DNA from 2 places in the Paenibacillus sp. W4I10 genome. Region 1 is predicted to be linked to the other one. Evidence: predicted binding sites of a transcription regulator. Region 1 holds the regulator's gene; the other holds the start of a gene.
The links. The regulator Rex, encoded in region 1, represses fermentation and respiration genes when NADH is low (regulators of the CRP and FNR family bind a similar motif). The targets are predictions, from matches to a motif close to TTGTGAAATATTTCACAA.
Positions count from the first base shown of each region.

Region 2: QF049_RS25055 (cytochrome ubiquinol oxidase subunit I) is a predicted target of Rex. The motif match lies at 1,853-1,870, and genes of this name have one in related genera.

Region 1 covers NZ_JAUSXX010000001.1:798,896-804,139, forward strand. The annotation lists gene dinG (ATP-dependent DNA helicase DinG) at 1-2,151, shown strand, start outside; gene QF049_RS03680 (redox-sensing transcriptional repressor Rex) at 2,370-3,023, shown strand; gene QF049_RS03685 (amidohydrolase) at 3,010-4,317, shown strand; gene QF049_RS03690 (cell wall elongation regulator TseB-like domain-containing protein) at 4,357-4,887, shown strand; gene QF049_RS03695 (hypothetical protein) at 5,188-5,244, shown strand, end outside.
Region 2 covers NZ_JAUSXX010000001.1:5,561,211-5,566,454, reverse strand. The annotation lists gene cydB (cytochrome d ubiquinol oxidase subunit II) at 1-371, opposite strand, end outside; gene QF049_RS25055 (cytochrome ubiquinol oxidase subunit I) at 316-1,731, opposite strand; gene QF049_RS25050 (tetratricopeptide repeat protein) at 2,115-3,407, shown strand; gene QF049_RS25045 (glycosyltransferase) at 3,404-4,399, shown strand; gene QF049_RS25040 (glycosyltransferase family 4 protein) at 4,401-5,244, shown strand, end outside.

The sequences.
Region 1 (5,244 bases):
CTCGATGGTGTAAGCTTCGAACAGTTTATGGACCAGGTTCGGGAGAACCTGAAGGATACGCTTGATCATTACGAAGAGCGTGAAGCGCAGACTCAGATGTTCAGCAGTGTAAGGCAAGCCCTTGATGAAGAGAAACATCTCTTGATCGAAGCAGGAACAGGCACTGGTAAATCTCTGGGTTATCTCTTGCCTGCTATTTACGAAAGTGTGAAGCAAGAACAGAAAGTTATGGTCAGCACGCATACAATCAACCTGCAGGAGCAATTGAGAGAGCGGGACATTCCGATGCTGACTCAAGTGGTTCCGTTCCCGTTTAAGGCTGCTGTATTCAAAGGACGTGGACATTACCTGTGCCTGCGCAAATTTGAACACAAAATCAATAAACGTGAATTCGCTACACCCAAAGAGGATTATTTCACAGCTGCTCAGATGATTGTCTGGCTTACGCAGACCGAAACCGGAGATGATGAGGAACTTAACCTTAGCGGACGCGGAGGGGACTTCTGGGAGACGGTACAGAGCGAATCTGAGTCTTGTCTGGGAAGATCATGTCCATGGTTCCGCAAATGTTTCTACCATCGTGCCAAACATGAGGCCGGGTTGTCAGATATCGTAATCACCAATCACTCCAAATTATTTACGGATGTGAAAGCCGCGCATCAGCTGCTGCCAGCCTATGAGAGTCTTGTGATCGATGAGGCACATCATCTGGAGGATGTCGCTGGAAAACATCTTGGAATGCATATGAAATATTTCACCTTGGTTCATACACTGACCCGCCTGTTTAAAGACAGTCGTAATGGTCAGCTGCCTATGCTTCGTTCGCAGTTATCCGGGCATGAAAATTCGGTGCAATGGGGCTCCATGGTGGATCAGATGTTCCCGCTCGCTCTTGAAGTTAAGGAGCTGTGGGATCGTATGAGCGATGCCTTGTTCGGTCTGTTGCCTGAACGAAGTGATGCTTCACCGGGAGAGACGGGGCAATTTTCCCTGCGTCTGAAAGCATCTCAGAAACCTGCGAAATGGCAGGAGTTGCAGGATCTGGAGAACCAGATCTATGTGACTCTGGGGGATTTGGTTCGCAAAGGGGACAAATTGCTGCTTGAGGTGAAAGAGGATCAGGACGATTATCAATCGGATAGTCTGATTACGGACATTACAGGACTGCTGAAAGATCTGACCACATTGAAGGAGAATCTACGTTTCTTCATGCGTATGGATGATGCCAAAACGGTGTACTGGATGGAAGCCAGCGGTCAATTCCGCAGCAAATCTCTTCAGCTGTATGCTGTACCTGTAGATGTCAGTGCACAACTTAAGGATTTATTTTTTGATAAAAAGAAAAGTGTTGTGCTTACATCGGCTACGCTTTCGGTAGATAAGTCATTCCAGTTCATGATTGAACAGCTTGGCTTGCAGGAAGCTTCCGAGAATAATCGGTTGTTAACGTCGATGCTGCCATCACCTTTCAACTATCGCGATCAGGCACTTCTGGTGATTCCGCGTGATTTCCCGAGTGTGAAGGGAAGTGTGGGTGATGCGCACTTTGTCAATATGCTGGTGCAATCACTTGCAGAGACGGCAATTGCCACGCGTGGACGCATGATGGTTCTGTTTACTTCATACAAGATGTTGCGACAGGTCTATGATCCGCTGAAGGAGGCGCTATCTGGTAACGACATCTCGTTGCTTGGGCAAGGCGTTGACAGTGGAAGTCGTTCCAAATTGACTCGCAGGTTCCAAGATGCCAAAGCTACGGTACTTCTGGGTACAAGCAGCTTCTGGGAGGGTGTAGATATCCCGGGAGAGGCGCTAACCTGTCTCGCTATTGTGCGACTGCCTTTCCAGCCACCGAATCATCCGTTGGTGGAAGCCAAGAGTGAGCTGCTTCAGGAACAGAAGAAAAATCCGTTCATGAAACTGTCCGTGCCGCAAGCGGTCATTCGTTTCAAGCAGGGATTTGGCCGGTTGGTGCGTACAGCGAAGGACAGAGGAATTGTCATTGTTTATGATACACGGGTGATTGAAGCGTACTATGGTAAATTCTTTTTATATTCTTTACCTGGTCCCAAAATGGAGCACATGCTCACGGAGCAGATGGTTCCACGAATTACCGAGTGGTTGGAAAAACCTGTTAATGAACAAGAATAATGGTTGTTTTGTTCGTTATATCATTGCATGACACTATCGTTTGGCGTTAAACTTTATTAGATATTTCCGTATCCGATTAAAGCAGTTGCACGTAAGAACTTATAACCTAAATTACAAGGAGCATTCTGTATAAAATGTCATGTTTATCTTTGAGTTTATACAGAATGCTCATCTTTTCATCTATTATTTTATCGTGGCCTTGGTAAGGGGGAGCAAGAATGAAATCGGATAAAATTTCGGAAGCAGTGGTACGACGTCTGCCTGTATACTTGCGTTATTTGAACGAGTTGCATCAGCGTGAGGTGGCTACTGTTTCTTCTCAAGAGCTTGGACAGAGGCTGGATCTGAATCCGGCCCAAATTCGTAAAGACCTGGCTTACTTCGGTGATTTTGGTCGTAAAGGGATCGGGTATGATGTATCCTATTTGATCGAGAAAATTCGTCACATTCTCAAAATCGATCAGCAAATTAATGTAGCTCTGGTAGGAGCGGGTAATCTCGGTCAAGCCTTGTCCAACTACAACGCATATCTGAAAGACAACATGAAGATTGTTGCTGTATTTGATGCATATGGACCGAAGATTGGTAGTCAAATTAACAGTTTGACGGTAAAACCAATGAATGAATTGACGGAAGCGGTTAAAACGGAAAACATCCGCATCGGAATTATCACGGTTCCGGATACGGAAGCCCAAAATGTAGCCGATCAGCTTATTGAATCCGGAATCGAAGCGATTCTTAATTTTGCACCAACCATTCTAAAAACACCGCCGCATATCCGCATTCACCATGCTGACTTTACAACGGATCTGCTTAGTTTGGCCTATTACTTGGAGACTGGAAAGGACGACGAGGAAGATGACAACAAATAGATGGGTAATTCACAACGGCAAATTTGCCGTTAATGAAGGCGGCACAACATGGAACGTGGTTCAAGGATACATGGTTGTTGAGGATGACAAGATTGTGCATATTGGTGAGACATTGCCGGATGGAGACAAAAATTGTACCAAAGTGGATGGAAAAGGACTGTTCTTCCTGCCGGGTCTGATCAATACGCATGGTCATGCAGCAATGTCGTTGCTGAGAGGGCACGGAGACGATCTTGCGTTGCAAGTATGGTTGCAGGAAAAAATGTGGCCGATGGAAGCGAAAATGACTTCACAAGACGTATATTGGGGAACTTCGCTATCGGTGCTTGAAATGTTGAAAGGCGGAACTACAGCTTTCCTGGACATGTACGATCACATGGATCAAGTTGCCAAAGTTGTGGAGCAATCAGGCGTTAGAGCAGCACTGGCACGTGGTGTAATCGGGCTGTGCTCGGAAGAAGAGCAACTGCGGAAGCTGGACGAGTCGGCAGCGTTTGCACGTGAGTGGAATGGACAGGCAGATGGTCGCATTACAACCGTAATCTCGCCACACGCTCCATATACATGCCCTCCTGACTACATAGAGAAGCTTGTACAGGTCGCGAACGACCTGAACCTTCCTCTCCATACACATATGTCTGAAACGCTTCGTGAAGTGGAGCAGAACGTGGCTGATTATGGACTGCGTCCTGTGGCACATCTGGAGAAACTGGGCTTTTTCTCTCGTCCATCCCTGGTTGCACATGCGGTGCATCTGAATGACGAAGAGATTGAAATTTTGGCCCGTCATGATGTGGCTGTATCCCATAACCCGGGAAGTAACCTGAAACTCGCTTCCGGTGTTGCGCGGGTACCTGCGTTACTGAAAGCAGGAGTTACCGTGTCACTCGGAACAGACGGACCGGCAAGCAACAACAACCTGGATATGTTCGAGGAAATGAGACTGGCTGCATTGATCCACAAAGGTGTATCTGGTGACCCGACGGCTGTGCCAGCAGGCGAAGCGTTACTCCTCGGAACGTCATACGGTGCCAAATCCATTTTCTTGAACAATACCGGAGCACTTGAGGTCGGCATGAAGGCTGATTTTATCGCTCTTGACATTGAACAGGCACATTTCTATCCACATACAGACCTGATCTCACATACGATCTACTCGGCTTCTGCCAAAGATGTTGAGCACGTATGGGTGGATGGAAAACAAGTGGTGAAACACGGCGAATGTCTGACGCTGGATGAAGAACGCATTTTGCGTGAGTCTCAATTGGCATTTGATGGTCTGCTTGCTCGTTAATTGCAGGACAGAGCATCATAGGGAAAGGAAGTTCGGCTTTTGAAGAAAAAAAAGAAGTGGATATGGATTTCGCTGCTTGCACTGGTTCTGATTCTGTTTGGACTTCAGCGTTATTACGTCTATGTCACGCAGGACCAGCGCAAGGAAGAAGCTCTCGCTATACAGGCAGCACAGAAGCAACTGGGCATTACATCCTATGATGAATTGCGCAAGTACATCTGGGGAGACAAAGAAGGCTCTGACAACATCTACTGGACCCTGATCGGCAAAAATAAGGATAACCAGGATGTTATGGTCTGGGTTAAATTCGATGCAAACAATCAACCGGCTAAGGGTGGAAACGCTGTACACAGTGAGCTGCTGCAGAATGGTATGTCCGAAGCGCAGATCCGCACTCGCTTCAGTTCTGAAGTTCCTGCCGGCGAGATTAAACGAATCATGCCCGGAGTTGTGAATGGAATATATGTGTGGCAAGTGTATTATAAAGACGGTACGCATAACCACTATCGCTTTTATCGTTTTAGCAATGGAGAACAGGTGGACCTGGTCTACACACTCCCGAACAGCTAGTACAAATAGAGTGACATAACTAGAGAATTAGAGAAATGAAAGAACCGGCAGACGGATATCCGACTGAACCGGTTCTTTGTGTTGTCTGTAAACATTTTTGATTTAAATAGTTAAAATTAATAATTTATTCATATTTTCGCCTTCGAAAATGTATATACGATGTGATATACTCAGATATGTACTCAAAGTTACATTCAAAACAAATAATCCTGTCGAAATTCTCGCAGGAGTCAATGTGCACATATTCGTATATACCAATAAGCCAGTAGGTTAGGCCAAAATCTGGGAGGGGTAATTCACTTGAAGCTAAAAGTATTGCCTATTGCTTTAACTGCCGTCATTTCAGCCGTTGTGTTG
Region 2 (5,244 bases), 4.8 Mb from region 1:
CGCTGCTGTTTCATTTTACTGCGGAATTCGAAGGCAACCCCGCGACCAATCAAGGCGAGCAACACCACCACAAGTGGCAGGTAAAAACCACTGAACAACGTCGCATACCAGTGCGGAAAGGCAGCAAACATCGCGCCCCCTGCTGTAATCAGCCATACTTCATTACCATCCCAGAACGGACCAATCGAGTTGATCAGGGTCCGGCGTTCGCGGTCCGTTTTGGCAATAATGCCTGTAGACATCCCCACACCAAAATCAAAACCTTCCAAAAAGAAGAAACCAACAAACAATACGGCAATCAGCAAAAACCACAACTCACTTAGTGACAACGGAATAACCTCCATCCACGCCGAACGGATCGGCCGATTCATCGTGATCTTCCAGCTTCTCGACCGCAAACGGTCCTGCTTTGATCTCACGTACGAACAGGTATACCATCACGATACCAAGCACGGTATACGCAGCTGTGAACGCAATCGTGGAAAACAAGATCATTCCTGCGGATACGTTCGGTGAGACCCCGGCTTCGGTTGTCATATAGCCAAATACCGTCCATGGCTGTCTTCCGACCTCGGTCATGATCCAACCTGACGTATTGGCGATAAACGGCAAAGATATGGCAAATACCATCAGACGCATAAACCACTTCCCAGCGACCTCCAGCTTCTTGCGCATAGCCAGAAACGTACCGTACAGAGCCAGCACAATCATTAAACCACCCGCTGCGATCATAATGCGGAAACTCCAGAACGTTGTCCGTACCGGCGGGATGTAGTCCCCCGGTCCATATGTCTGCTGATACTCAGCATTCAGTTCCTTCATGCCTTTGACACTACCGGAGAACTTGCTGTAGGACAGGTAACTGAGCAATCCAGGAATTTTGATCTCACCCGTACTCTCCTGTTTATCCGGATCAATAAAAGCGACCACCGTCCATGGTGCTGGATCTTCTGTCGTCGTCCATGTGCCCTCACTGGCTGCCATCTTCATCGGCTGTGTCTCCACCAGATATTGCGCCTGGAAGTGACCCGAGAATGCGACGCCGAATGAAGAAACAAGAGCGATAATGATCGCGATATTAAACGATTTGCGGAAGATCTCCACATCCTGCTTTTTCATCAATTTGTAGGCACTGATCCCGGTTACAACGAAGGCCCCTGTCATCAATGCCCCAAAAATCGTATGTGGGAACTCGACGAGCAACTGACCATTCGTGATGAGTGCAAAGAAATCATTCATCTCGGCTCGGCCGTTGTTAATCTCAAACCCGACCGGATGCTGCATAAATGAATTGGCTGCCAGAATCCACAGCGCGGACAGGAATGTGCCGACAAACACCAGCCAGATGCAGGCCAGATGCACTTTTTTGGACAAACGATCCCATCCAAATATCCACAAACCAATAAATGTAGACTCCATAAAAAACGCCAGTAGCGCTTCAATAGCCAGTGGCGCACCGAACACGTCCCCCACAAACCGAGAGTACTCGGACCAGTTCATGCCAAACTGGAACTCTTGCAAAATACCTGTGACTACACCGACGGCAAAGTTAATCAGGAACAGCTTGCCCCAGAACTTCGCCATCGTTTTGTAGATTTCCTTACCCTTAACAACGTACAACGTCTCCATGATTGCAACCAACAGTACAAGACCGATGGATAGCGGGACAAAAAAGAAATGGAAAATCGTTGTAAGTGCATATTGGATACGCGATAACATAATCGGATCCATACCGTTACCCCTTCTTTCTGTTCACTTCGCAGTATGCGTATCTGGCATTGAAGCTGCACCTTCGCTGTCTGTCCGCCAAATACGTTGATGAACGTATTGTGCCAGATTACCTATTTTATACATGTGAGAATTATCACAATCTTCGTCTCTAGAGCAAAAAAAAGTGATCCTGGTCACACAAAAGATAAAATTCAGCCTATTATCACAGCTTGCCAACTTCATCTATTCATGGAAGATACTCATGTTTGGGACGGAATGCCCATATGTTAGTCTCAGGCATATCATGCGAAGTACCGTGAGGGCTTTACATATGAAGTGAAAGCATGAAGTACATGCAGAACGAATGACGCGCCATATTACAGTCAAGGTGAGGTGAACTATTCATGGAAAAACCTGCACCACTGCTAGGTGAAGACGCCGAAGCTAGGCTGGATAAGGCCAGTACAACACAGCCCCCTGTCCGATTTGTTCTCTTCCCTCGCAAAGGGAGCTGGTCATCCTTTCCCTATCCCGATATTGCTGCACTGCTGTCGATCGAGGGAGAGGTCTACTATGTCAGCAGCCTGACGCAAACAGAAGATGTACCTCCGGTCATTACCGTCATCTCCCTCCCTGAGGCCGAGCAGCTATTGCTGGAACCTCGCACCGTAGCCGTAGTCGCCCATCCCTACTGGCTAATGGCTACGGCTTCGCTGGAGCCTGAGCTATGTATTGCCCTGCTCCCTGAGCCTGCTGGAAACGAAGCAGAATCTCCCCTATGGGAGAGTAGTATTTCCAAACTGGTCGGCATCGCCGATCTGGTAGGCACATCCTCCGAAACACGTTATATGAAGCTGCTTTTCCAAGGTGCACGCGCTATCTGGCTGGGCGGTGAAGACCCTGCACCTGCAGGTACGATGCAAAAAGATGATCTCGAAGTCCCTCTCCGGGACTACGAACTGTTCTTCCTGCATGCGCTGCGGCAGATCCTGTCAGGCACTCCGGATAGCGTCACCCTGCTTCAATGCAGTGTACGTGCCGACTTCTACCGCCAGCTTCGTGCCAAAGCAGGTGCACATGAGACGATATCCTTTTTGCTGGCAGCCTATGAGTACTTGCTTGAAGATCCTCGGGCTATCAATTCACTTCAAGAGGCATTCTCCCATGCGGTCTTGAATGGTCGCAGTGACTGTGTAGTCTCCCACTATAGATTCCTGTCTGCCATTCATGCCCGGGCCGGACAGTTGGAGGACGCCCTGCGGGTGTATGGAATTAGTGCAGCCGATGAACAAGAACGGCATCATTATGAACAGTTATGTCGCTGGCTTGAGGCGGGAGAAGATCAACTTGTACGAGCGGAACTACTGCGTATGAACGAAGATTACGGAAATGCCCTGCGTATCCTTGAAGAACTTGGCGGAGAAACCGCGAGACATTGGAAATTCCGCATCTACCAGGAGACTGGACGTGTGGAAGAGGCACTGGCGCTGGTGCATGCAGTCGATATTCAGGATGATGCCAGTCGCCGGGACTATCAGCAATTATCCGGCAGTGCGCTGGCACTGCGAGGGGAACGACACGGGGCAGTCCGACATTTCCTTGAGACAGCACTGGAGGATGAAGATGCGCTGGCCCGGATTGTGGAGCTGGAGCTGTTGGATCATGCTGTACAGCAATTGCTTGGGGAGGTGCCATGATGCTGGACCCGAAGAAGCGTAGACAACAGTTGAATGGGCCAATGGTGCACAGGGATATCCGAACCGAAACCACTTACACGCCAACGGAAACAGTCGATCGAACACATACAGACGCATTGGGAAATGGCGATCACACCCCGGATCATACACAACCAACACAGGACATCCGAAGCCAAGTGCATCACTGGGGCGACACACAGGGTCAGGAAGAACAGAATGCTGCTATGACACAAGAGGAAACAAGTGTATTCAAAGAGCCCTTCTCCATTCGTCGGGTTCGCAAAAGCAAAGGCAACAAGCTCACCGCCATGCTCCAGGTTCGCAATGAGCGTGGCCGATACCTGGAAGAAGTATTGCATGATCTGAGTGAGTTCGTGGATGAGATCGTGATTGTGGACGATGCCAGCACAGACGGAACCCCGGACATATGCAAAGCCTATCCAAAGGTAGTTCGTCTGGAGGTATTGGAGAAACCGCTGTTCGCCGAGGAATGGCGGCTTCGCAACACCTTATGGCAAGCGGCGGCGGGAACACGTCCCGACTGGTTGCTCTCGGTCGATGCGGATGAGCTGTACAGCACAGAGGCCAAGAAAGCCATACGCACTCTGATTAATCAGGAGTACGCAGACTGGTTTGCATTCCGTTTCTACGACATGTGGGGTGGCCGGACCCACTACCGGGAAGATGATCTCTGGTGTCTGCACAAACGGCATACTGCTTCACTTGTACGGTATATGCCTGGATATCCTTATTTTTATCCACAACAGAATCATCATGTTCCCCGTCTTCCCTTGTCCTGCAGTTTATTGCCTGGAGTCAGCACGGAATTGAAGGTTCAGCATCTCGGCTGGGCAGGCAGTCTGGAGGACCGGGTTCGTAAATATTTGCGTTACAAACGTATTGATCCTAGCGGTGAGTGGGGCAATCTTGCACATTACGAGTCTATTCTCGATCCGGAACCTCGGCTGATTCCCTGGAAGGAGGGACCGTGAGATGGGCGTGGTGAGTATTCTGACGCATAGTTTCACCGACGGGTACAACCGGGAATTCGGTCGTGTATTTGGGGGTGGACTGGAGCGCTATATTCTGGATCTGTGCAGTGTCATCCGTGGACTCGGGCAGATTCCCGAGGTTCATCAGCTCTCTTATTTTGAAGCATTCCAGACTCGGACGGAGCAGATTGACGTATTTGGTTATTCGTACGACATGGATAATGTACCGGAAGCCTTTGACCGGATGGCAGCCGCAGCGCGCGGCCCAGTGATCTATGCCAGCTGTCTGTGGCAACCCATCACCTACAAACCCGGCAGTCTTGGCATCTGTCACGGCATTAACTGGGATCGTCCCGGGCTGCCATTGGAGACCAAACAACAAGTGGCGGAACATATTCAACTGGCTCTGGATGGACTCGTGCGCATTGTATCGGTGGATTCCCATTTCCAGACCTTTTGCCGGGCTGCGTGCACCTATACCGATCCAAGGCAGGTTGTTCTGATTCCCAACGCAGTGGATACGTCCTATTTCACACCAGCCCCGCCAACACGGACCTTCGAGCAGAAACAGGAAGACGAATGGCTTGTCGCATGGAAGAATGATCTGGCGAGTCATGGAGAAAATGTTGGTGCAGTTATATCAGGGGTGCAAGCTGTAGAAGGCAAGGATAGCGATCAAGAACCAGAGGGGAAAGAAACGGTAGATTTCCATATGAATTTATCGAAACTGGAAGAAGTTGAGGCAGATGGCGAAACGTATAGGTTTGCTCATAACCACCGGAATTCAAAGGACTGGGCTACGGAGCTTCTAGTAGAAGATGCTGAGTATCAGGTTAATGCCCCAA